4 regions of the Thalassospira lucentensis genome follow, and region 4 is predicted to be linked to each of the others. Evidence: riboswitches for the same ligand, from Rfam matches in the RefSeq annotation. Region 4 holds a riboswitch; each other region holds the start of a gene.
The links. Region 4 has a riboswitch for cobalamin ahead of metE (5-methyltetrahydropteroyltriglutamate--homocysteine S-methyltransferase). Riboswitches for the same ligand answer to the same signal wherever they lie in the genome.
Positions count from the first base shown of each region.

Region 1: another riboswitch for cobalamin. It lies ahead of R1T41_RS14150 (CbtB domain-containing protein); the one in region 4 lies ahead of metE (5-methyltetrahydropteroyltriglutamate--homocysteine S-methyltransferase).
Region 2: another riboswitch for cobalamin. It lies ahead of R1T41_RS11640 (ABC transporter substrate-binding protein); the one in region 4 lies ahead of metE (5-methyltetrahydropteroyltriglutamate--homocysteine S-methyltransferase).
Region 3: another riboswitch for cobalamin. It lies ahead of cobU (bifunctional adenosylcobinamide kinase/adenosylcobinamide-phosphate guanylyltransferase); the one in region 4 lies ahead of metE (5-methyltetrahydropteroyltriglutamate--homocysteine S-methyltransferase).

Region 1 is NZ_CP136684.1:2,925,453-2,931,411, reverse strand. Features, by position in the region: gene R1T41_RS14155 (CbtA family protein) at 1-593, opposite strand, end outside; gene R1T41_RS14150 (CbtB domain-containing protein) at 597-770, opposite strand; cobalamin riboswitch at 802-1,018, opposite strand; gene R1T41_RS14145 (ArsR/SmtB family transcription factor) at 1,111-1,572, opposite strand; gene R1T41_RS14140 (hypothetical protein) at 1,706-1,969, shown strand; gene R1T41_RS14135 (hypothetical protein) at 2,085-2,357, shown strand; gene R1T41_RS14130 (DUF2975 domain-containing protein) at 2,638-3,177, shown strand; gene R1T41_RS14125 (helix-turn-helix domain-containing protein) at 3,177-3,389, shown strand; gene R1T41_RS14120 (SDR family NAD(P)-dependent oxidoreductase) at 3,483-4,247, shown strand; gene R1T41_RS14115 (MAPEG family protein) at 4,364-4,774, shown strand; gene R1T41_RS14110 (zinc ribbon domain-containing protein YjdM) at 4,878-5,213, shown strand; gene R1T41_RS14105 (hypothetical protein) at 5,272-5,472, shown strand; gene guaA (glutamine-hydrolyzing GMP synthase) at 5,539-5,959, opposite strand, start outside.
Region 2 is NZ_CP136684.1:2,396,213-2,402,171, reverse strand. Features, by position in the region: gene purD (phosphoribosylamine--glycine ligase) at 1-684, shown strand, start outside; gene R1T41_RS11650 (ABC transporter ATP-binding protein) at 709-1,491, opposite strand; gene R1T41_RS11645 (iron ABC transporter permease) at 1,488-2,540, opposite strand; gene R1T41_RS11640 (ABC transporter substrate-binding protein) at 2,549-3,589, opposite strand; cobalamin riboswitch at 3,800-3,997, opposite strand; gene R1T41_RS11635 (AraC family transcriptional regulator) at 4,066-4,983, opposite strand; gene R1T41_RS11630 (SDR family oxidoreductase) at 5,152-5,898, shown strand; gene R1T41_RS11625 (Atu4866 domain-containing protein) at 5,923-5,959, shown strand, end outside.
Region 3 is NZ_CP136684.1:1,670,204-1,676,162, forward strand. Features, by position in the region: gene cobT (nicotinate-nucleotide--dimethylbenzimidazole phosphoribosyltransferase) at 1-183, opposite strand, end outside; gene cobS (adenosylcobinamide-GDP ribazoletransferase) at 298-1,158, shown strand; gene R1T41_RS08315 (histidine phosphatase family protein) at 1,229-1,840, shown strand; gene R1T41_RS08320 (hypothetical protein) at 1,900-2,475, opposite strand; gene R1T41_RS08325 (hypothetical protein) at 2,535-2,741, opposite strand; cobalamin riboswitch at 2,801-3,012, shown strand; gene cobU (bifunctional adenosylcobinamide kinase/adenosylcobinamide-phosphate guanylyltransferase) at 3,072-3,611, shown strand; gene cobW (cobalamin biosynthesis protein CobW) at 3,644-4,684, shown strand; gene cobN (cobaltochelatase subunit CobN) at 4,788-5,959, shown strand, end outside.
Region 4 is NZ_CP136684.1:2,628,780-2,634,738, forward strand. Features, by position in the region: gene R1T41_RS12755 (cytochrome-c peroxidase) at 1-932, opposite strand, end outside; cobalamin riboswitch at 1,138-1,361, shown strand; gene metE (5-methyltetrahydropteroyltriglutamate--homocysteine S-methyltransferase) at 1,469-3,811, shown strand; gene R1T41_RS12765 (acyl-CoA thioesterase) at 3,808-4,599, shown strand; partial or broken gene R1T41_RS12770 (ribonucleotide-diphosphate reductase subunit beta) at 4,726-5,805, opposite strand; gene R1T41_RS12775 (ribonucleoside-diphosphate reductase subunit alpha) at 5,898-5,959, opposite strand, start outside.

The sequences.
Region 1 (5,959 bases), 300 kb from region 4:
GCAGCAAAAAGCGCCCCGATTTCAGTCGGTACCGGTCCGGTAAAGGTATCAGGCTCCGGCGCGCCGATGACGTGGGGGGCAAGCAGCAGAACTGCGGCAATCCCCCATGAAACCCAATTGCGACCAAATGCAATCAGCCAGACGGCAATTGCCGCCGTCCCGACGGTGGCAAACCACCAGACTTGCCGTGCATAAACGTCTGCGGCTGCAACACCGGGTACTTCAGGTGCAAGGGTAAAGCCCGGTGCAAAATGAACGATAAAGAACCCGGCAATGCCCCAGATAATACCCTGACGACCAGCGACCTCGTGACCGCGGCTTTCAGCCAGCGCCATGGCCGCAACCAGAATAAGCGCATATCCGGTATAGACCAGCATGGTGAACAGGACGCTTAACCCGTCGCGGACATGATCAATGCCGCCGACATCCTGATGTGCACTAACCGCAGCACCACCGAAATGAACCAGCTCGCCGGTTTCATAAAGCTCCGCATGCAACAGAACCGGTTGCACAAAATAAAGCTGAAGCAGGGCCGCAATAAGACCTGCTGCAGCACCAGCGAACAATGCGCTGGTGAAAATGCGTGACATCATGGCTCAGTGACACGGAAAGCCGGTTGCATGGCGCACATCATGTGCCGCATCGTGCAACAATTCAGCCTGAACATGGCCGGTCACAAAGATGATCGCGAGGCCAAAAACGGCACAAACGATGATCGGCAGAAGAACCGATTTTTTTGAAGCGGCAAATGCCGCGGTCTGCGTGGTCATAAACTTCTCCTATGCTGTCACACCCGACAGTCGGTTCGGGTCCATGCCTGGCAGGTCTCCTGGCTTGCGGGTCATCATGCGTCGCCGACCTTCCCTGCTTTCGCAAGTGGCGTGATGGCGGGCACTTTCCGCATACAGTCGCGGGGGCGGCTTTGGCTTTGACCGCCCAAAATAAACGGTCTTCCAAATTCCCTCTTCGTTTACCTGCCCCGAGCAGACAGGTAAAAACCAAGCAGTTCGTTTATGACGGTAATTCCCCGCAAGCGCAATGTGAAAACCGGACGCGACGCGGGTTCATTCGTCGAATGTGGCAATTTCACGACAACGCAAAAGACGTATTTCAGTCGTGGGTCACATGGGCAAAGACATCACGAACAACACGGGAAATATGTTCGTCATCAATCTGATAGAAGATATGACGCCCGTTTCGTTCCGATGCCAAAATGCGCTGATCGCGCAACTGACGCAGGTGATGGCTGGTCAGGGATTGCGACATGCCCGATGCCTCGGCCAGTTCGCCGACGGTTTGCGGTTTTTCCATGCAACGCAGAACAAGCTGCAGCCGCCCGGCATCCCCCAGAAGCGCAAAGATTTTTGCCGCCGCCTCGATATCGGGCAGCGACAGGTTATGCCCGGTCGCACGCGACGCATCACGCGTTACGGCTTCGCCCTGTTCGGTGGAAAGGCCAAGACGTGCGGCGGTATCGCATTCCTGACAGTCGTTGCCGTTTTCAGCCCCGGCGATCACGGGACGCGCCGAGGCAATTTCGACCTTGCGGGATTTGGTTTTGCTTTGTGACATCCCCCTATTTTCCATGCCCAGCTTCACTTGGCAAGGGGACTTGATGTTTGCGCGCATGGAACTCCGCCCCGCAGGGAACGTTACAGGTATGACCCACCATCGAAAGTGCCAACCAGAGCAAGGAGACGCACCGATGCAAGAGCAAACAGCACTCGACATTTTCAATCTGCGCCAGTCCCGTGACAGTTGGGAACGGAATGTGGCCGGTTACTGCGCGAAAAACGACATGCAGGTCGGAAATCTGCCCAAAGAGATTACCGGCCCATATAACGAGATGAACGAGGCATGGGAAAAGCTTAAGGCCGAAGGTGATGCGGCAAGCAATACCACTGCAGAGCAGTTCCACAAGGCAACCGCAAAGCTTGAAAAGGCGTGGAACGACATGACGGGCAAGTAAGCCCGGGATTTTATGCCTTGTGGTTAAAATGCCCCAAAATCGCCTTTTCATTGCAAATCGATGACACGATTACACGCCAGATTGAACCTGTCTGGAAAAGCAAAAGGAGGCTCCCATGACAGCCCGCCCCATTCCGGAGCACGCCAAGCTCCATCAGGAATTCAAGGATTGGGAGTTCGGTCTTGCTGCACATTGCAGGGAATCCGAAAGCGGCCTTGAAAAACTTCCAAGTGAGGTTGTTCAGGCGTGGGATGACATGGATGCCGCCTGGAGCGAGATAAAAGATCATAGCGGTGATATCCCGCAAGAATCCCTGCAGCGTTTCCGTGAAGCAAAGCAACGTTTGCAGGAAGCTTGGGATGCAATGATCTCTTCCGAACGGCATTAACGACGCCGCGCTGGAAGCAGCCAGACTTTTTCGTCTCCCTCTCTTCCCTGGCGGGTTTTCCTCCCCTCCCCGCCATCCTTCTACAGCCGGGTGTTTCAACCGCCCCGGCTGTTTTTTTGTCTGGATTTTGGCCGGGCATCGCCCGCCTGCCGCCCAGATCCCGATTACCGGCAAAAATCCGGATTGACTCATTTCGATAAAAAATTCATGTTTTATTTTAATTAATAAATTCGATTCGTTATTTAAACGTCACCCGAATGCTTCCGGATGGAGCCCCATCATGTCCGACACCCTGAAAAATGTCCGCACTGTCAGCCGCATTCTTGGCTGGGTATGCCTTATCGCTGTTGTTTTTGAAATCTGCCTCGTGCCGCTGATCTGGCATGTGGATGGCTGGATTGATACCAGCGCCAGCCAGATGACCATCAGCCTTGAAGAACTGCGCGCCCTTTCCGGCTGGCAGAAATATGCCGTGATGGCATCGATGATGCTGCCGACACTTGTTATGGCCTATGGGCTTTGGCGGTTGCGCAAGATGTTCCTGTCCTTTGCCGAAAACCATATTTTCCAGCCTGCCCCGATTGCCCATCTGAAAGCATTTTCCGTGGCCCTTATGGCGCAAACCCTGATCAAGCCGCTTTCAGGTGCACTGACATCCGTACTGGCAACCATAACGCGTCCCGAAGGCGAAAGGATGCTGTCTATCGGGCTCAGCGATGCCGAGGCCAGCACTCTGTTTCTGGGCGGGTTGCTTTTGGTGATTGCGTGGGTATTGGGAGAAGCCACCCGGATCGAGGACGAGAACAGGAGCTTCGTCTGATGGCGATCATTGTCCGGCTTGACGTGATGCTTGCCCTGCGAAAGATGAAGTCCAAGGACCTTGCCAGCCGGATCGGGGTAAGCGAACAGAACCTGTCGCTTCTGAAATCAGGCAAGGTGCGCGGTGTGCGGTTTGAAACACTTGCCGCAATTTGCCGGGAACTTGATTGCCAACCCGGTGATCTTCTGGAATTCGTTGCCGACGACCTGTAAGCTCCTGTGATCATGACGGCCCGGTTAAAACGGGGCCGTCCTTCATAAGAAACAAAGCAGCCTGTTTAACGGCTGTTATCAGGGAAGACGTGAATGGAAAACAAGGTTGCCCTCGTAACAGGTGCCGCACGCGGCATCGGACTTGCAACAACCCATCTTTTTATTGAACTGGGCTGGCAGGTTGCGATGATTGATCGCGACAGCGCGGAACTTCGCAACGCATGTCGCGATATCGCGAATGCCAAGGCATTTGAATATGACGTATCGATCCCTGAACAGGTCGATCTGATGATCGACGAGGTCCTGACCGAGTTCGGACAGATCGATGCGGTTGTCAACAATGCCGGGGTTGCCGATTTCCTGCCGATCCATGAAACCGATTTCAGCGCGTGGCGCCGGATCATGGAAACCAACCTTGACGGGACCTTTCTTGTTTCGCAGGCGGCCATTCCGGCGCTCAAGCAGACCAAGGGTGCAATTGTCAATATCGGCTCGATTTCCGGGCTTCGGGCGTCGACCCTTCGGGTGGCCTATGGCACATCGAAGGCGGCCGTCATTCACATGACCAAACAGCAGGCGATCGAGCTTGGTGATTTTGGTGTCCGGGCCAATTGCGTCTGCCCTGGCCCGGTGAAAACCAAGCTTGCCATGGCCGTGCATTCGCCGGAAATCATATCGGCCTATCTTGATGCCATGCCCCTTGGCCGGTATGGCAGCGAACGCGAGATCGCCGAAGTGATTGCGTTTCTGTGCTCCGACAAGGCGAGCTACGTTACCGGTCAGGTGATCGCCGCCGATGGCGGGTTTGAAACGGCTGGTGTCGGGCTCCCGGCCCTTCGCAAGGCGGCCGAAGAATAATCACTTTAAGTGCGATCACCTTTGGCTGAATGCGCAAACTCCGTTGCGCAAAAGTGTGATCGCTTTCCCTTCTTCCTGCGTATGGCAGGGAAACACCATCACTCAAAGGTATTTCCTTGCCAACCGAACTTGCCCTTCTCGTCCTCAATGCCCTTTTCTGCCTTGCGTTTCCTTGGGTTTACAACTGGTCCTATGGCAGACAGGTCGGCGGCAAACGCCTGATGGGCAATCGCGACAACCTGCCCGAACGGCAGGGCCTGGCCGCGCGCGGCCTGCGTGCCCATCAGAACCATCTGGAAAATCTGGTGCCGTTTGCGATCATCGTTCTGGTCGCGCACGCAATCGGTATCTCAAACACTGTCACCCTGGCCTGTGCGGTTGTCTTTACCATCGCCCGCCTTGCCCATGCCGGGTTTTATTTTGCCGGGATCACGCGCCTTCCGGGCATCAATGGCGTGCGATCCATTGCCTATTTTGTCAGCCTGTTTGCGATGCTGATCTTTGCCGCGCAATTATTTGGGACTTAAATATCGGCGCAACCTCTCGACAATCGGGAATTCGGGCGTTACGAGATAGACGGCCAAACCGGAACGGGTGGGTCTTTATCAAGCTTTTACCCAAGGATTTGCCGTGAGCACGCTGCCCCCCTGCCCGAAATGCCAGTCGCCCTATACCTACGAAGATGGTGAATTGCTGATTTGCCCGGAATGCGCCCATGAATGGTCGCAGCAAACCGCAACGGGCGGAGACGAAACCGAATACAGGGATGCCAATGGCAATATCCTTGCCGATGGCGATACGGTTTCGATCATCAAGGACCTGAAGGTCAAGGGTGCGTCTCAACCGCTTAAGGTCGGCACCAAGGTCAAGAATATCCGCCTTGTCGAAGGCGACCACAATATCGATTGCAAGATCGACGGATTTGGCCCGATGAAGCTTAAATCCGAATTCGTCAAAAAGATCTGATTGCGGGCCTCGCCGCGCAAACCATGCGCCGACGACATTGCGACCGGGTTCTGGTATAATGTCGTCGTCTGATACCGGCCTGAACCATCCAAAGGAAACGGGGGCCAGAATGCGCCACCTTGCCCTTATCGCCGTAATAGTCGCGACCCTGTCGCTATCTTCCTGCCTGACCTTTAACTGGCAGCGCAGTGTTCAGCAGGTTTTATCGAATGCATGCAATTCGACAGGGGATTGCGGCTCGGATGGGCCGAGCTATTAGAACAGCCCAAAACAAAACGGCGCGTCCATTGGGCGCGCCGTTTGTTGTTTCCGGTGATCGGAAAACTTATTCCCACTCAATCGTTCCCGGTGGTTTCGAGGTGTAGTCGTAGGTAACGCGGTTGATACCGTTGACCTCGTTGATGATCCGATTGGCGATGCGGCCAAGCAGTTCCGGCGGGAAGGCGAAGAAGTCGGCGGTCATGCCGTCGGTCGAAGTGACCGCGCGCAAAGCGCAGGCATAGTCATAGGTACGACCATCGCCCATCACGCCAACGGTACGGACCGGCAGCAGCACTGCGAAGGCCTGCCAGATGGCGTCATAGAGACCGGCATTACGGATTTCTTCGAGATAGATCGCATCGGCCTTGCGCAGGATATCGAGCTTTTCGCGCGTGATCGGCTGGCCGGGGATACGAATGGCAAGGCCCGGGCCAGGGAACGGATGACGACCAACAAAGCTGTCGGGCAGGCCCAGTTCACGGCCA
Region 2 (5,959 bases), 230 kb from region 4:
GGCGAGAACGTCATCCCCCTGATTGCGGCACAGGATCACAAGGCCGTTGGCGAAGGCGATACCGGCCCGAATACCGGCGGTATGGGTGCCTATTCCCCCGCACCGGTCTTTACGCAATCGGTTGAAGACAAGGTCATGGAACAGATCATTGTTCCGACCGTCAAGGGCATGGCCGCCGAAGGCCATCCGTTCAAGGGGGTTTTGTTTGCCGGTCTGATGATTGACGATGCGGGCAATCCGAAACTGATCGAATACAACATCCGTTTTGGCGACCCGGAATGCCAGGTTCTGATGACGCGCCTGAAATCGGATATGCTTGATATCCTTGATGGGGCGGCCACCGGAAAACTCGATACCGTCAAACCCGAATGGCATGATGAAACCGCCATGGTCGTTGTCATGGCCGCCAAGGGTTATCCGGGCAGCTACGAAAAAGGCACCGAGATCAGAAACGTTGCCGATGCGGATGCGATGGACAAGGTCAAGGTCCTGCATGCGGGAACGAAAATGGATGGTGACCAACTGACCGCGACAGGGGGTCGTGTTCTTGGCGTTACCGCACGTGGCACGTCGGTGACCGAGGCGCAGAAACGCGCCTACGAAGCCGTTGACGCCATTAACTGGCCGGGCGGTTTCTGCCGCCGTGATATCGGCTGGCGCGCGATTGCCCGCGAACAGAAGTAAGCCTTTGAATTAAAAAAGACCGGGTCATGCAGCCCGGTCTTTTTTCATGCCTGCGTGATAACGCACCGCACATTCACCATTCGGGCCATGTTCGATGGTTGCCTCGACACCGAACACATCGCGCAGATTTTCCGATGTCAGAATGTCGGCAGGGCTGCCAATGCCCACCAGTTCCCCATCACGCATCACGGCAATCCGGTCGCAATACATCGCGGCATGGTTCAGATCGTGCAGGGCTGCGACCACGGTAACCGGCAATTCGCGCACCAGTTCCAGTAATCCAAGCTGATGGCGGATATCCAGATGGTTTGTTGGCTCGTCCAGTAACAGGAATTTCGGTTCCTGTGCCAGCGCGCGCGCAATATGAACCCGCTGCTTCTCGCCGCCCGAAAGTGTATGCCAGAACCGGTCGGCCAGATGGGTCATGTCGACATCACCAAGGGCGCGGTTAACAATCGCATCATCCCGTTCAGACCAGGGTGACAGCATGCTGAGATATGGTGTGCGCCCCAGTGCCACCGCCTCGCGCGCGGTCAAGCGGTCTGTGGTGTCGGCCTGCTGTTCGACAAAGCCGATCTGCCGGGCCAGTTTGCGACGGCCATGCTTTTTCATGTCCTGCCCTGCCAGCATCGCATGCCCCTGATCAGGTGGACGAATACCGGCCAAAACCGACATCAAACTTGTTTTGCCCGATCCATTCGGCCCGATCAGGCCAAGGAACTCGCCTGGTTCAACCCGGATCGAGACATTTTTAATGATCTTGCGAAAACCGGCAGACCAGACGATATCGCGCAGTTCCAGGGTCATCGCAAAATCCTTCCGTGACACAGGATCAGGGCAAAGGCCGGCGCCCCGACAAGGGCAGTAATCACCCCGATTGGCAACACCTGCCCCGGAACGATCACGCGTGAGATGACATCGGCACAGACCAGAAACAGTGCGCCAATCAATGCCGATAACGGCAATACCAGCCCATGGCGCGTTCCGACAAAGAAGCGCGCGGCATGCGGGATTACCAGTCCAACAAAGCCGATGGAGCCCACGATGCTGACCATCACCGCGGTCATCATTGCCGCCGCAGCAATCAGGACGGCATAAACGCGTCTGACCGGAACACCAAGTGATGCCGCGGATTCACGGCCAAACGTAAAGGCATCAAGTGCGCGTGCATGCCAAAGACACACGATAAGCCCGACAATAGCCACGGGCAAGGCCAGCCACACATCGGGCCAGCGCACGCCGCTAAGATTGCCCAGAAGCCAGAACATGATGCCGCGCGCCTGTTCCGCACTGGCTGACTTGGTGACAATGAAGGATGTCAGGGCGTTAAACATCTGCGACCCGGCAATCCCGGCCAGAATGATTGCCCCCGTGCCGCGCCCGGCCTGTAACGCCAGAAGAGTCACAAAGGCGAATGCCGCCACTGCGCCGATAAATGCACCAAGTGACAGTGAAAGCATCCCGGCCCCAAGACCAAGAATCACGATACTGACCGCACCGGTCGACGCCCCGGCAGAAATGCCCAGCAGATAGGGATCGGCAAGACTGTTGCGCAAAAGCGCCTGCAGGACCGCGCCGGAAACGGCCAAGGCCGCCCCGCAACTTGCGGCAACGATGGCGCGGCTCAGCCGATAGTTCCAGACAATACCGGCATCGATCGCATCCACCGGATGACCGGCATCCCATAAATGATTGGCAATCGTATCGATCACCGTACCCACCGGGATTGCTGTTTCACCCACCGATGCGGCAACCGCCAGGACCGCAGCCAGCAACATCAGCGCGGCAAATGCCACGCTGATGCGTTTTAGGAAAACGGGGCTGGAAATGACTTTACCGATCACTGGTCTGATCACTGGCCCGATCACTGAGTAGCCTCGAACGCCTCGATTGCCTTGGCCAGCGTTTCAATGCCCTCGATTGTCCGCATGGTCGGGTTCATCGACTGGGCATCCATGACGACGATATTTCCGCTTTTGACGGCACTCATCTGACTGGTTACCGGATCGGATTTCAGGAACTGCATTTTCAGTTCCCAGTCATCAGCCGGAAAACGGCGACGATCCATTTTGCCAATCGCAATGATATCGGGATTGGTTCGTGCGATGGTTTCCCACCCGACTGTGGGCCATTCATCGTCACTGTCGATAACATTGTCGACACCAAGGATCGACATGACATAGGCCGGCGCACCTTTCTGACCGGCAACAAACGGATCAACATCGATTTCAGCACTGGAGAACCAGAACAGGGCCGAAATGCCCTTGCCGTTGACGGCGGCGACTTTTTCACGTGCGGCTTTTTCGCGGGCTTTGAAATCGGCAATCAGTTCGGCGCCACGTTCCTCGACATCGAAGATTTTCGAAAGGTCATCTATCCCCTGATAGATCTGATCCATCGAAAAGGCATCGATTCGGGTTCCGTCGCCGCCCGTGGTGTTGTCCTTGCCCATGCAATCAGCCGGTGCGGTATAGACCGGGATTGAAAGTTCGGCAAACTGGTCAATCGTTCCGACCTTGCCATTCGGGCCGATATGCCATTGGAACTGGGTTGTGACCAAATCGGGTTTCTGGCCGACCACACTTTCAAAGCTGGGATCGTTATCTGCCAGACGCGGAATGGTGGCGTTAACGTCGCGAAACTGTTCCTGTACCGGCCCAAGCCATACGGCCGTTCCAACCACCCTGTCGGCCAGCCCCAGAAGATAAAGCAGTTCGGTGCTGCTTTGGCCCAGCGATACGACACGGTTCGGGGCCTGATCAAAGGTCAGAGTCCGACCACAATTTTCCAGTGTAAGCGGATATTCCGTCGCAGATGCGTATTGCGCGAAAGAAGCCAGCCCTGCAGCAAACACCCCGACTGCAAGAACCCGTTTGTTAAGTTCGATCACTTTGCGTCCTTTCATGGATATACCGATCCGGAATTTCATTCCCGATCAGGCATATCAAACCAATAAATGTTATGTTATAACATAACATCAAAGTTACTATGGTCAAGAGACTGGCAAAGGTGCTGAAAAATGGCGGGAAATGTCAGAACCCGAAAGCAGGCATAACGCATTGCAACCTGCGTGAGACGGTGACATGTACCGACATCCTCCGGGGCACCCCGCCCGGTCCGTCGTCGTCATGTCAGCAGGTCTCCTGGCTCGCGGGTCGCTGTGCTTTTCTGCCTTCCCGGGAAATATCCCAGTGGCTTTCAGAAGAAAAACACTCACCGCCTACAGTTGCGGGGGCAGCTTCGGTTAACCGTCCAGACGAACGGCTTCGAATTCCCTTTATCCTTGTCGGATACTGACATCAATTGATGTCACATAGTCACACAGACCCGTCAAGAGAATTGCAAACCGGTCGCAATCATCAAGGGTCAGGACCTGGTTTCCTAATAGGCGTTCGCTGCCGCCGTACCATCCCCGCCCAGTCGTCCAAGGATGGCCGATACATCACGCATGGGCGGTGCGCCAAACATGCGGGCATATTCGCGACTGAACTGTGATGCGCTTTCATATCCGACTTCATAGGCCGCGGTCGCCGCATCCTTCATTTCCGTCAGCATCATCTGGCGCGCCATCGTCAGGCGAAGGCGTTTCTGATACTGAAGCGGGCTCATGGATGTTACCTGCTTGAAATGATGATGGAAGGAGGACGGGCTCATATTTGCCTGTGCAGCAAGATCATCGACCCGCAGTGGTGCTGCAAAATCGTCCTTCATCAGACGGATGATCTTGGAAATGCGCTGCATGTTGCTGCCGCCCATTCCGATTTGTGCAATCCGGGCCCCCTGAAGGCCGCGCAACAGGCGATAATGCACTTCGCGCAGAAGCATCGGCGCCATCACCGAAATATCGTCTTTCTGATCGCACAGGCTCAACAGGCGCATCACGGCGTCCAGCAAGGTATCGCTGGCATCATCGACATGAAGCCCGCAATCGCTTTCGGATGCGGATCCGATCTGAAGATCGATCTGGGTTACAAGGTCACTTAGCATCTGGCCGTCAAGTTCAATCGACAAACTGCGATACGGAAGGGCTGCACTGGCATTTGTCACACACCCGACAATGGGCAGGTCAACCGACGCCACCAGATACTTTCCGGGCGCGTAACTGAAAACCGCCTCGCCCAGAGTGACCTCTTTAGCACCTGACGCGATAATACAAAGGCATGGCTTATAGATTGTCGGGACTTTCATCGATGGCCCGGTCGCGCGATACAGGTGCATCGCACTCACCGGCGTCTGGGCAACGCCTTCTCCTTCGCAGTATTTGTCAATCAGTTCAGACATCTCTTCGAATACAGACATCACCAAACTCCTTTGTTTCTCTAATATGAACTATACCGATCCGGACTGTACTGAAAAGCGGTTTTCGTACCGTTCGGAGGATCAGGCAATTGATCAAGAGTTCTGTGTATTCATCAAATTGCTGTTTGCACTCACATTGAGCGCCATCAACCAAACACGGAGGATGTCATGTCGCTTATGTCCAGCAATGTTGAAAACAAGGTCGTCGTTATCACCGGTGCCAGCAGCGGGATTGGCGAAGCCACGGCAAAACTTCTGGCTGAAAATGGTGCAAAGGTCGTTCTGGCCGCCCGCCGCACGGCCAAACTCCATTCCATCGTCGCCGAGATCGAAGCCGAAGGCGGCACCGCCACATGCCGCGCGGTTGATGTCACCGATGCCGACGATGTCGAAGCACTGGTCTATTTCGCCAAAAACACCTATGGCCGCGTTGATGTGATGTTTAACAATGCGGGCGTCATGCCCCTGTCGCCACTTGCCGAACTGAAAATCGACGAGTGGAACAAGATGATCGACGTCAATATCCGTGGCGTTCTGAACGGTATTGCCGCCACCCTGCCATTGTTCAAGGAACAGGGCGGTGGTCATATCATCAACACCGCATCGATCGGGGCGCATCTGGTATCGCCGACCGCCGCGGTTTATTGCGCCACCAAATACGCCGTCTGGGCCATTTCAGACGGCCTGCGTCAGGAAAGCCGGGATATCCGCGTTACCATGGTTTCGCCGGGTGTTACCGAAACCGAACTTGGCAACGATATTACCGATGACAGCGCCAAGGGGTTCCTCGGCGAACTACGCAAAACCGCCCTTAGTCCGATTTCGATTGCATGGTCTGTCCTTTATGCAATCGCCCAGCCCGACAGCGTCGATATCAACGAGATCATCGTACGCCCGACGGCATCGGCATATTGATCCGTACCGCCCAAGGAGGCCCGCATGGCACGTCATATGTTTGCGTCTTCTATCACCAGTC
Region 3 (5,959 bases), 960 kb from region 4:
TCCCTGCCACCCGGCCAGCCAAAGGCTGATATCTTCCATGCGCCCAAGTGCGCCTGCGGGTTTGGTCAGTTCGGGCTCGCGCGCGCTGACGGCGGCCTGTGCCTCGGTATCGACACCGGGCAATTCGGCCATCAGGGTGCGGATTTCATCAAGGCTTTGCGGGGGATGCTTGGGGTCGAACATGGAAAATCTCCGGCTGGCGGACGAGGATGCAAAGCGTCTTCTGCTTGGCTTCTGTCGCGCCCATGATTAGTCTGATTGCGTGCAAAATGCCAGTTCGAATATGGGAAATCACCCGTGACAAATGATCATAATCAAGCCGGAATGAAATCGCAAAGCCCTGATGACGAGGGCATTGCCAGCAAGGTTGAGCACGACGAAGACATTTCGTCGCCAAAGGGACCGGTTGCCGATTTCTGGCGGGCGCTGGCCCTTTTGAGCCGTGTTCCGGTTTCCGCAACATGTGACTTTCGCCCGGTTGCGATCGCGCGGTCGGTCTGGTGCTGGCCATTGGTGGGACTGTTTATTGCAGGTATCGCGATCATCCCGGCATATCTGACCGAAGTTCTCACCGGAAATGGCATGATTGCGGCCATTGTCGCGACGCTGGCACTGATCCTGTTAACCGGGGCGATGCATGAAGATGGTATTGCCGACTGCGCAGATGGATTTGGTGGCGGGCAGGACAAGTTGCGTAAACTTGAAATCATGCGTGACAGTCGCATCGGCACATATGGTGTTGTTGCACTTGTTTTATGCCTTGCGATGCGTGTTGCGGTTCTGGCGGCTGCGGGTGAAAGCGGCAGCATGGCCGCCATTCTGATTGTGATGGCGACACTATCGCGTGCGGCGATGCCGATTGTGACCTATGTTTTTGATCCGGCGCGTGAAGACGGGCTTGGCAAGGGAGCCGGACGTCCCGACATCAGAATGGTCGCGGCAGGAATTGCCGTTGCCTTGATGTTGGTGGTGATTGTTGCAGGCGCATTGACCGCATTCATGTGTTTGGTTGCCATGATGGTCGGGGCATCTATCGTCGGTTGGATCGCCCGGCATCAGATTGGTGGCCATACCGGTGATGTGCTGGGTATGACGCAAATCATTTCCGAGCTATTTGTCGGCATTGCATTTATCGCAGTGCTGCAGGTCACTTGGTGATAAGATCATAAAAATACCGCCGCGCAAATTGACCGGCATTTCATGGATTACATTTTTCCTTGGGGGAAGAATGCAGAAGGTAGTGACGACGCGGTGGTGGCTTGTTCGCCATGCGCCGGTGACAAATCCGGAACGGCTTGTTTATGGTCGAAGTGACATGCCGGTTAATCTGTCGGATGAAAAAGCGTTGCGGGCCTTGGCGCGTCAACTGCCTCGCGAGGCGATCTGGGTTACCAGTCATTTGTCGCGAACGCTTGATACCGCGTTAAAACTCCTGGAACTGATGGATGAAAACATACTGCCGACCCGTGAGACCGGGTTTGCCGAGCAGCATTTCGGTACGTGGGAAAAGAAGCACTGGAATGACCTTCCCAAGGGGGAAACCACACGTTTCTGGACGGATTTTGCCAGACAGCATCCCCCGAATGGAGAAAGTTTCGGGGATGTTGTCGAACGCGTCGGGCCGTTGTTTGACCGGCTGACGCGCTATTGGGCAGGGAAAGATATTGTCGCGGTTATTCATGGGGGAACGGTACGCGCGGCTTTGGCAAGCGCCCTTGGTCTACCACTTGAGGCGGCGTTGTCGTTTCATGTCGATACACTCGGTTTGACGCGGATCGAACATATTGCCGGTGTCGATCAGCCTGGCTGGCGGGTAACCGGTGTGAATTTGCGCTTTTAGACGATCTGGCGATTTTGGATGAAAAGAACCCCGCGCGAAAATCAGGCAGGGTATCTGTTTCAGGCTGATTTTCGCTGTTCGGTTTCACGCGCGCCAGAAAGGGCGTATTCCGACAAAAAGCGATCTACCATATCGGCAGTGACATCGTATCTGCCACAGATTGATGCGACGTCTTCGAGATAGGCTTCGTAGTAGGGAATAGGGCGGCTGCGCGATTTGCCGCGAAGCTCGTTGATTTCACTGAAATCGGACGCGAATTCCGGTGCCTCTATCACCTGAATAATCGTGTCGTCGATGATGGCCGCTGGTTTGCCCTTGTATTTCTTGCCACAGGCTGAAAGCATTTTGCTGGCGGTTGGGATGGATATCCCCGGCTGACCCAGAAGCTGTGACATTTGATCCTCGTCGAAATCGTCATTTTCGAACAGTTCCACGAGTTTGGTCAGGTCACGGACCAGAAGCGAAAGCGCATTTACGCGAATGCCACGCGCATGCGACCAGATAATGGTCGCGACAACACCACAGGTCGGACGGCTGGCATAAATGTTTCGAACATCACGACGCGCCAATGATATTTCACCATTCACGGCATGATGTTGCAGGAATTCGGGAAAGGATTGATCGTTATAGTTCAATCTATCAAGCAGCCCGCGCCACATGTCTTCGCGTGATACGGTTTGCCAGGTTGTTGATTTCAGCTTCCGAATTCGTTGAATTTGTTCATGAATTGCCATTTGATCAGCAAATTTCCAATTAACCCCAAGAGTTGGCCCGAAACCTTTTGCAGTTCCGGCATCCGGACTTTGTTTGTTTTGTAATGTCCGGCGATCACGCTGGCGGCTTTTGGCAGCTCTGATTCCAACGTGATAAAATTATGTTCTCCTAAAGAATAACCGCTCACAAGCAGTCAATTCTTACAAATACTGACCTTATGGCTAGGTCGGAGTTTGGGCTTTGGTCATAGGGGTAAAGCTGCTAGGTTCGGCGCTGCCGTTTGGTGATGGGAAACCGGTGTGATGCCGGTGCTGCCCCCGCAACTGTAACGGGTTGGGTGACCCGGGTGATGTGATGTCACCAGCCACCGGTAACGTTGATGCGTAGCCAACATGCCGGGAAGGCGGATTGCTTTCATGCCCGCAGCCAGGAAACCAGCCATCGGTATCCCTGTTCGCAAGGATATGGGGTGACGCAATCGGGCCTCGGTGGGAGGTCAAAGCGAAGGAAAACGGGTATGACCCAGAATATGGCTGAAAACAGCCAGCTTGCCGGGATCCATCTGATCCTTGGCGGTGCCAGATCGGGCAAAAGCCGGTTTGCCGAAAACCGGATCAACCATGCAGGCGGCGGTATTTATATCGCGACCGGTCGTGCGTGGGACGACGAAATGGCAAACCGTATCGAACTTCACAAATCATCGCGCGGCGAGATGTGGCAAACGATCGAGGAACCGCTTGATCTTTGCACGGTCCTGTCTGCCTGCAGTAGTGATGGCAGCAAACCGGTATTGGTCGATTGCCTGACGCTTTGGCTGACCAATCTGATGCTGGAAGATCGCGATATCGAGGCCGAATTTGACCGATTATGCGACATCCTTCCCGGGCTGGACATTCCGGTTCTTCTGGTGTCGAACGAGGTCGGCTTCGGGATTGTGCCGGAAAATACCATGGCGCGCAGCTTTCGGGATCACGCAGGACGATTGCATCAGCGAATTGCCGAACTTGCCGATCAGGTGACGCTTGTGGTTGCCGGCATTCCGATGGCAGTTAAATAGAACAGAATTTATGGATTTAAGGACAATTGAACATGGCACAGCTTGGAAAAATCCCGGCAACAGTGATCACCGGTTTTCTTGGTGCAGGCAAAACCACGATGATCCGCAATATGCTGGAAAATGCCGGGGGTAAGCGGATTGCGCTGATCATCAACGAGTTTGGTGATCTGGGTGTCGACCGCGAGGTTATTAATGGATGTGGCATATCGGGTTGTGCCGAGGATGATGTTGTCGAACTGGCAAACGGGTGCATCTGCTGCACGGTGGCCGATGATTTCCTGCCAACCATCAAGGGCCTGATTGATCGTGATACACCGCCAGATCATATCGTGATCGAAACATCCGGGCTGGCATTGCCAAAACCGTTGGTCAAGGCGTTTAACTGGCCGGAAATCCGGTCGCGCGTCACGGTGGATGGTGTTGTTGCCGTTCTGGATGGGGCGGCGTTGCGTGACGGGCTGTTTGCCCATGATCATCACGCGGTTCAGGCGCAGCGCGAAGCGGACGACAATCTGGATCACGAAAGCCCGCTTGAGGAGCTGTTTGAAGAACAGCTCCATTGTGCGGATATGGTGGTTCTGAACAAAACCGATCTGCTGAGCGAGGCCGAAATTGCCAAGGTCGAGGCAGATGTCCGGGCCGAGCTGAAACGTCCGTCCGTCAAGATTATCGCAACCGCGCACTCAAAGGTCGAAAATGCTGTGTTGCTGGGCCTTGGTGCGGCAGCCGAGGACGACCTTGATAGCCGTCCGTCGCATCATGACGATGGTCACGAACATGACCATGATGATTTTGAAAGCTTTGTCGTGTCGCTTGATAATGTTGAGGATGCCGCAGCGCTTGAGAAGCGTTTGATTGACGTTGTGCGTCAGTTTGATGTGCTGCGGATCAAGGGGTTCCTTGATATTCCCGGCAAACCGATGCGCCAGGTCGTTCAGGGGGTTGGTGAACGGTTCCAGCGTTATTTCGACCGCCCGTGGGCGGCAACCGAGAAACGCCGGTCGGAACTGGTGGTGATTGGCCTGCATGGTCTGGATCGCAATGCTATCGAAGCGGCAATCAAGGCGTCCTGATTAGCGGCGCAGTCATGTTTGATGCTGAGATCATCCGGCTGCGCATGTGCAGGCCGGGTGATATCAGGGTCTTGATATCCGAGAAAAGAAACGGAAGTTCCCGATGCATTTACTTGCCGCCCAGCCGGGACTGGTCACCGATGGAAGCGAGGCCGTCGATTTGGGGCAAAGCCCGGGCGATGTCGTTATCCTGTCGGCGGCAGAGTCCGAGCTTGCCTGTCTCGCGGGTGCGCAGGCACGGCTGGATGCGGCGTTTGGCAAGGATGTCCCTTCCCTGCGATTGGCGAGCCTTTTGCAGCTGGGGCACAATATGTCGGTCGATCTTTATGTCGACGACGTTCTGGCAGAGGCCAAATTCATCATCGTGCGTATTCTGGGCGGGCGAGGATATTGGGAATACGGAATCGAACAGCTGGTCGAACTGGCCCGTCGCAACGATGTGCCGCTGGTACTGTTGCCCGGTGACGATCAACCCGATGCGGAACTTCTGTCCTTATCGACGGTTAAGGGCAGCACATATCAGAAAATCTGGCGTTACCTGATCGAAGGTGGGCCGGAAAATGCCGAACATTTACTTCGTCTTATATATGAAAAGTTAAACCCATCTGTCAGCTGGAACTGGAAACCGGCGGCACCCTTGGTCAAGGCCGGGTTGTACTGGCCGGGAAAAGTAACGGCAAATCTTGAAGAAATCGAACAAATTTGGAAACAAAATCAACCTATTGTTCCAATAATCTTCTACCGTGCGTTAATTCAGGCCGGTAATCTGGACGTAATTGATGCACTGGTTGAAGAACTTCAGACTAATAAACTAAACCCGTTGCCAATTTTTGTTGCCAGCCTGAAAGATCCGGTTGCTGCTGCCTTGGTCGAAGAATGGCTGGGGGCAACCAAAGCAGACCTGATCCTTAATACCACCGGTTTTTCCCTTGCGGTGCCGGGTATCGAACGCCAGAGCGGACCATTTGACGGCGTAGACGCACCGGTTTTTCAGGTTGTGTTGTCAGGCGGCGGTGAGGCGTCCTGGCGTGATGGTGTCAACGGGCTTGCGGCGCGCGATATTGCGATGAATGTCGCATTGCCGGAAGTAGATGGGCGTATCCTGTCGCGTGCAGTGTCATTCAAGGGATCGGCGGGCAAGGATGCCCTGACACAGATTGATCTGGTCAAATATATCCCGGTACGCGATCGTGTCGCCTTTGTAGCCGAACTTTCGGTCAATTGGGTCAAATTGCGCAAGACGGACGCCCCGCTGCGCAAAGTCGCGATGATCAT
Region 4 (5,959 bases):
TGGCTGGAACTCATGATCGCGACGGCCTGTTCCAGATTCCAGACCTTGCCAGAATGGAAATAGGGTGCGGTCAGTTCGATATTGCGAAGCGGTCCGGCGCGGAACACATAGTCATCCGTTGCCGTCTGGGTTACGGCAAAGCGGCCCTTGTCATCGGGCGGCAGGATTTCTGCACCCGGCTGTTCGACAACACCGAACGGATAATAACCGGTGCCACCGACATTCACCCCGTTATGGCAGGATGCACAACCGGTATCGATGAACAGTTCAAGCCCGGCCATTTCTGTTTTGGTCAGGATGGCATCGTTGCCTTCCAGAAACTGGTCAAACCGTGATGCTGGGGTAATCAGGGTTGCTTCAAACGCCTCGATTGCTCTGGCCATGTTATCAAACGTTACCGGATCTGCTTCCCCCGGGAAGGCGTGGGCGAATTTCTGTACGTAATCGCCCATGCTTTTCAGCACTTCGACAACACGTTCGGGGGTGCTGGCCATTTCGACCCCGGCCTGAACCGGGCCTTTGGCTTGTGCTTTGAGATCCTCGGCGCGGCCATCCCAGAACTGCGCTTCGTTGAACACCGCATTTAGCACGGTCGGGGCGTTACGGGGTCCTTTCTGCCAGCCGTGGCCGATGGATGTTTCAAGATTGTCATCCCCACCCATGCCCAGATTGTGGCAGGTATTACACGAAATCAGCGCACTGGATGACAGGCGCGGATCAAAAAACAGCATCTTGCCCAGTTCGACTTTTTCACGGGTAACGGCATTGCCCGAAACGGCCGGTACCATTGACGGAATGACTTCGAAATGTTCAAGGGCGGCTTCGCGCAGATCGGCAGGCGATGGCGTTTCTGCTGCAAGAACGCTCCCGACGATCCCCAGCATGGCAGTAACCGAAACAAGGCAGCCCGCTAAACCACGATATGATTTCATTTGCTCTCTCCCAAATGATGGTGGTTCGGGAAGTAAAGCAGGAGGTATATGCAGCGACGCTGATATATATCAAAGCTCTAAAATAAACGTGATATCAGTATGTTGATTTGAATTTGGCTAATGAAAATGTGCAGTTTCATGGTGACGCATAGATTCAATATAAAGAAATCTTTATGTCTTTCTTGACAGGTTGGACGTTTATCTGCACTGTATGCCTGTCGATGGTTCTTCTGCCCGCCTGTCGGGTAGAAGCTAAGAGGGAATTCGGTGCGTTGCATGTCATATGCGGCAATGCCGAAGCTGCCCCCGCAACTGTAAGCGGCGAGCTTTTGTCCATTCATGGTCACTGAAACGTTCTGGTGTTTCGGGAAGGCCGGGCAAAGCACTGACCCGTGAGCCAGGAGACCTGCCGCGACTTCATATTACGTCCTCGGGCGGGGTGCCCCGGTGGAGTATTGTGCTCCCACCGGGTATTTTTGCCGGTTGGGCGCATGTGCTTTCGCCAGGCCTTTGCCCCCATTTATTGGGGTAAGCCTATGTCAAAGAAAACTTCCATTCCGGTTTCAACTCTTGGAACGCCTCGGATCGGTCCGCGGCGCGAGCTTAAATTCGCGCTTGAGGATTACTGGTCCGGCAAATCGGATTTTGTATCCTTGCAGGAAAAGGCATCTGCATTGCGCTGTGCCAACTGGGCGAGGCAAAGAAGCCTTGGCGTCGACAATGTGCCAAGCAACGATTTCTCTCTCTATGATCATGTACTCGATACCTGTGTCATGGTCGGTGCGATCCCCGAGATTTATGATTGGCAGGGCGGTCTGATTGAACCTGCGACCTATTTCGCCATGGCGCGTGGTGACACACAGGAAGAGAGCTGCTGTGGGAAAACCACACAAAAGGGCATTCCGGCACTGGAAATGACCAAGTGGTTTGATACCAACTACCATTACATGGTTCCCGAACTGTCTTCGGAGCAGCATTTTACACTGGCATCGACAAAAGCCGTTGACGAGTTCCGGGAGGCCAAGGCGCTTGGTTTCAAAACCCGCCCGGTTCTCCTTGGTCCGGTCACTTTTTTGAAACTCTCCAAAGGCACCGGAGCAGGGTTTGATCCGTTATCCCTTCTGGATCGATTGTTACCGGTTTACGGCGAAGTCCTGCGTCAGCTTCGCGACAGCGGTGCGGAATGGGTACAGGTTGATGAACCCTGTCTTGTGCTGGACCTGAGCGATGCGGATCGCGCGGCCCTTAAAAAGACCTATCAGGTTCTGGGCAAAGCAGTGCCGAACCTCAGACTGATGCTGACGACCTATTTCGGTGGGTTGGGTGACAACCTGCAAACTGCCCTGTCATTGCCGGTGGACGGGTTGCATGTCGATCTGGTGCGCGCGCCCGAACAGCTTGACGCGGTGATCGCCGGGGCAAACCCCGAGCAGGTCATTTCGCTTGGTGTGATCGACGGGCGTAATATATGGCGCGCCGATTTGCAGGCGATTTATGACCGGATCGCACCGGCTATTGCATCACGTGGTGCTGCACTTTTTGAAATTGCGCCATCCTGTTCGCTTCTGCATGTGCCGATCGATCTGGAACAGGAAAGCGATCTGGATGCTGATCTTAGAAGCTGGCTGGCTTTTGCTGTTCAGAAGATTGATGAACTGAAAATCCTGTCGCGTGCCCTTGGCGACGGCATTGGTTCGGTTGCGTCCGAATTCCGCGATGCATCGGCAGCCATTGCCGCACGTCGTAAATCGACCAAGGTTCATAACCGTCTGGTTACCGAACGCGCCCTTGCCGTGACGCATGATATGGCCAAACGTCAAAGCCCGTTTGATATACGCCGGGCTGCGCAACAGGAAAAACTCGGGCTGCCAGAATTCCCGACGACAACAATCGGATCATTTCCGCAAACGACCGATGTGCGTAAATCACGTGCAGCCTTTGCGAAAGGAACGCTGGACGGGGCGGGCTATGACGCCTTTATCCAGACCGAGACCGAGGCCGCCATCCGCTGGCAGGAAGAAATCGGTATTGATGTACTGGTTCACGGCGAATTTGAACGCAATGACATGGTCCAGTATTTCGGCGAAAAGCTGGCGGGTTATGCCTTTACCAAACATGGCTGGGTGCAAAGCTATGGTTCGCGCTATGTCCGTCCACCGGTGATTTTCGGCGATGTGTCGCGTCCCGAACCGATGACGGTAAAATGGTCGCAATATGCCCAATCCCTTACGGATCGTCCGGTCAAGGGGATGCTGACCGGCCCGGTCACAATGATGCAGTGGTCGTTTGTCCGTGATGATTTACCGCGTCGCGATGTCTGTGCACAGATTGCCCTAGCACTGCGTGACGAGGTTACAGACCTTGAAGTGGCGGGTATCGGCCTGATCCAGATTGATGAACCGGCCATCCGCGAAGGCTTGCCGCTGCGTCGCGGGGATTGGAAAGCCTACCTGGACTGGGCTGTCGAATGTTTCCGCCTGTCGGCATCCGGGGTACGCGATGAAACCCAGATCCACACCCATATGTGCTATTCGGAGTTCAATGACATTATCGAAGCCATCGGAGCCATGGACGCCGATGTGATCTCCATCGAAACATCGCGGTCGAAGATGGAATTGCTCGACGCATTCGTGAATTATGCCTATCCGAACGATATCGGACCGGGCGTTTACGATATCCATTCCCCGCGTGTGCCGACGATTGACGAAATGGTCGATCTGTTGGCTGCTGCCACCCGGCAATTGGCGGTAAGCCAGATTTGGGTCAATCCGGATTGCGGCCTTAAGACGCGCAACTGGGAAGAAGTCCGTCCGGCCTTGATCAACATGGTCGAAGCAGCCCGGATGTTAAGGAAATCCATGGCAGAGGCTGCGCAATGAGCCCGGATCATCTGGTATTTTCCGGGCCGACCCGGCTTGCCGATATCGTGTTTCCCGGTGATGCCAATCATCACGGAACGCTATTTGGTGGTACGGGACTTGCTCATATGGACAAGGTCGCATTTATCGCGGCGTCCCGTCACGGGCATGTCGATTTTGTCACCGCATCCTGCGAACGCATCGATTTCAATGCTCCTGCGAAAATCGGTGATATCGTCGAACTGGTCGGATCGGTGGTGCGCGTCGGACGCAAATCCCTCTCGGTTGAAGTGGATATGATTGCCGAAGGGCCGCTGAGTGGGGAACGTCGCCACTGTTCGCGCGGTGTGTTCAACATGGTGGCCATCGGATCGCATCTTGAGGCACGGGGCGGCACTTTGCCGCCCCTGCCCGATGCGGTTACGTGTATCAAGGATCCCGATACCCATCCGGCGATGGTCGAAATCGTCTTTCCCGAAAAAACCAGCCATTACGGCAGTCTTTATGGTGGCAATGCACTTGCAGCCATGGGCAAGGCGGCCTTTATCGCGGCATCACGCCATTGTCGCAAAACCGTGGTGATGGCGGGATCAACACGGGTTGATTTCACCAGCCACATTCAAAGTGGCGAGGTCGTGATTACCGTGCCGCGGGTCATCGCAACCGGACGCAGTTCCATGCAGATCGAGGTTCAGCTTTGGGCCGAAAACCTGCATGCCGATGAAAGACGGCAATGCGGAGCGGGCGAATTCATCATGGTTGCAATCGACGAGGATCACCGCCCGCTTTCGTTCAACGGTGTGGTCTGATGGGTAACTCTTTCCCTGACGCTGTATGATTACAGCGTCTGAACTTGACGCAAATATCACTCCCATGCGTCAAAAGCGGTTGGCAAAGACCCTGTGCCAACCGCTTCTTTTTTGATCAAACAGGGATCAATCCCAGCTAAGGGCGCCGCCGTTCTGATATTCGATGACGCGGGTTTCAAAGAAGTTCTTTTCCTTCTTTAGGTCCATAGCTTCTGACATCCATGGGAACGGGTTGTCGACTTCGGCAAAGACCGGGCTCAAGCCAAGCTGGCCACAGCGGCGGTTGGCGATGAAGTGCATATACTGTTCACACAGCTCTGCATTCAGTCCCAGAAAGCCGCTCGGCATCGTATCGCGGCCATAGGCGGCTTCAAGTTCGGCTGCGTTGCGCAACATGCCACGGACTTCATCCTGAAATTCCGCTGTCCATAGATGCGGGTTTTCCGCCTTGATCTGGTTGATGACATCAATCCCGAAATTGAGGTGAATGCTCTCGTCGCGCAGGATGTACTGATATTGTTCGGCGATGCCGACCATCTTGTTGCGCCGGCCCAGCGACAGAATTTGCGCAAAGCCGGTATAAAACCACATGCCTTCGAAAACGACATAGAATGCGACCAGATCACGCAGGAAATCCTGATCGCGCTCTGGGGTGCCGGTGGCAAAGTTCGGATCGTCCAGATGCTTGGTATAATCAAGTGCCCAAGCCGCCTTGTCGGTGATCGAGGGGACCTCGCGATACATGTTGAAAAGTTCGCCCTCATCAAGACCAAGGCTTTCAACGATATACTGGAAGGTATGGGTATGGACTGCTTCCTCGAATGCCTGACGCAAAAGATATTGGCGGCATTCCGGGTTGGTCAGGTGGCGATAGATCGCAAGTACGATATTATTCGCAACCAGACTTTCCGATGCGGCAAAGAAACCCAGGTTGCGTTTGAGCATCCTGCGTTCATCCTCGGTCAATCCGTCGCGCGATTTCCAGAGTGCTATATCAGCCTGCATGGAAACCTCGGTTGGCATCCAGTGATTGTTGCATCCCGCAAGGTACTTTTCCCACGCCCAGCCGTATTTCAGCGGCAAAAGCTGGTTCACATCCGCGCGCGAATTGATCATCGCCTTGTCACTGACCGTCACACGGGCGGCCCCGCGATCAATCGTGCCAAGACCGGTGGCATCCGGTGTTCCGGGATCATTGGATGCGGTTGTGTCCGTTGTATTGCTGTTGGTGGGGGCGTTACTTTCTACCCAGTCAAGCATGGTTCTCGTTCCCGATTTTAAGATTGTTTACACAGGGCCTATTGGCAGGCTTCGCATTCCGGATCATCGATCAGGCAGGCCTTTCCCCATGCCTGACCTT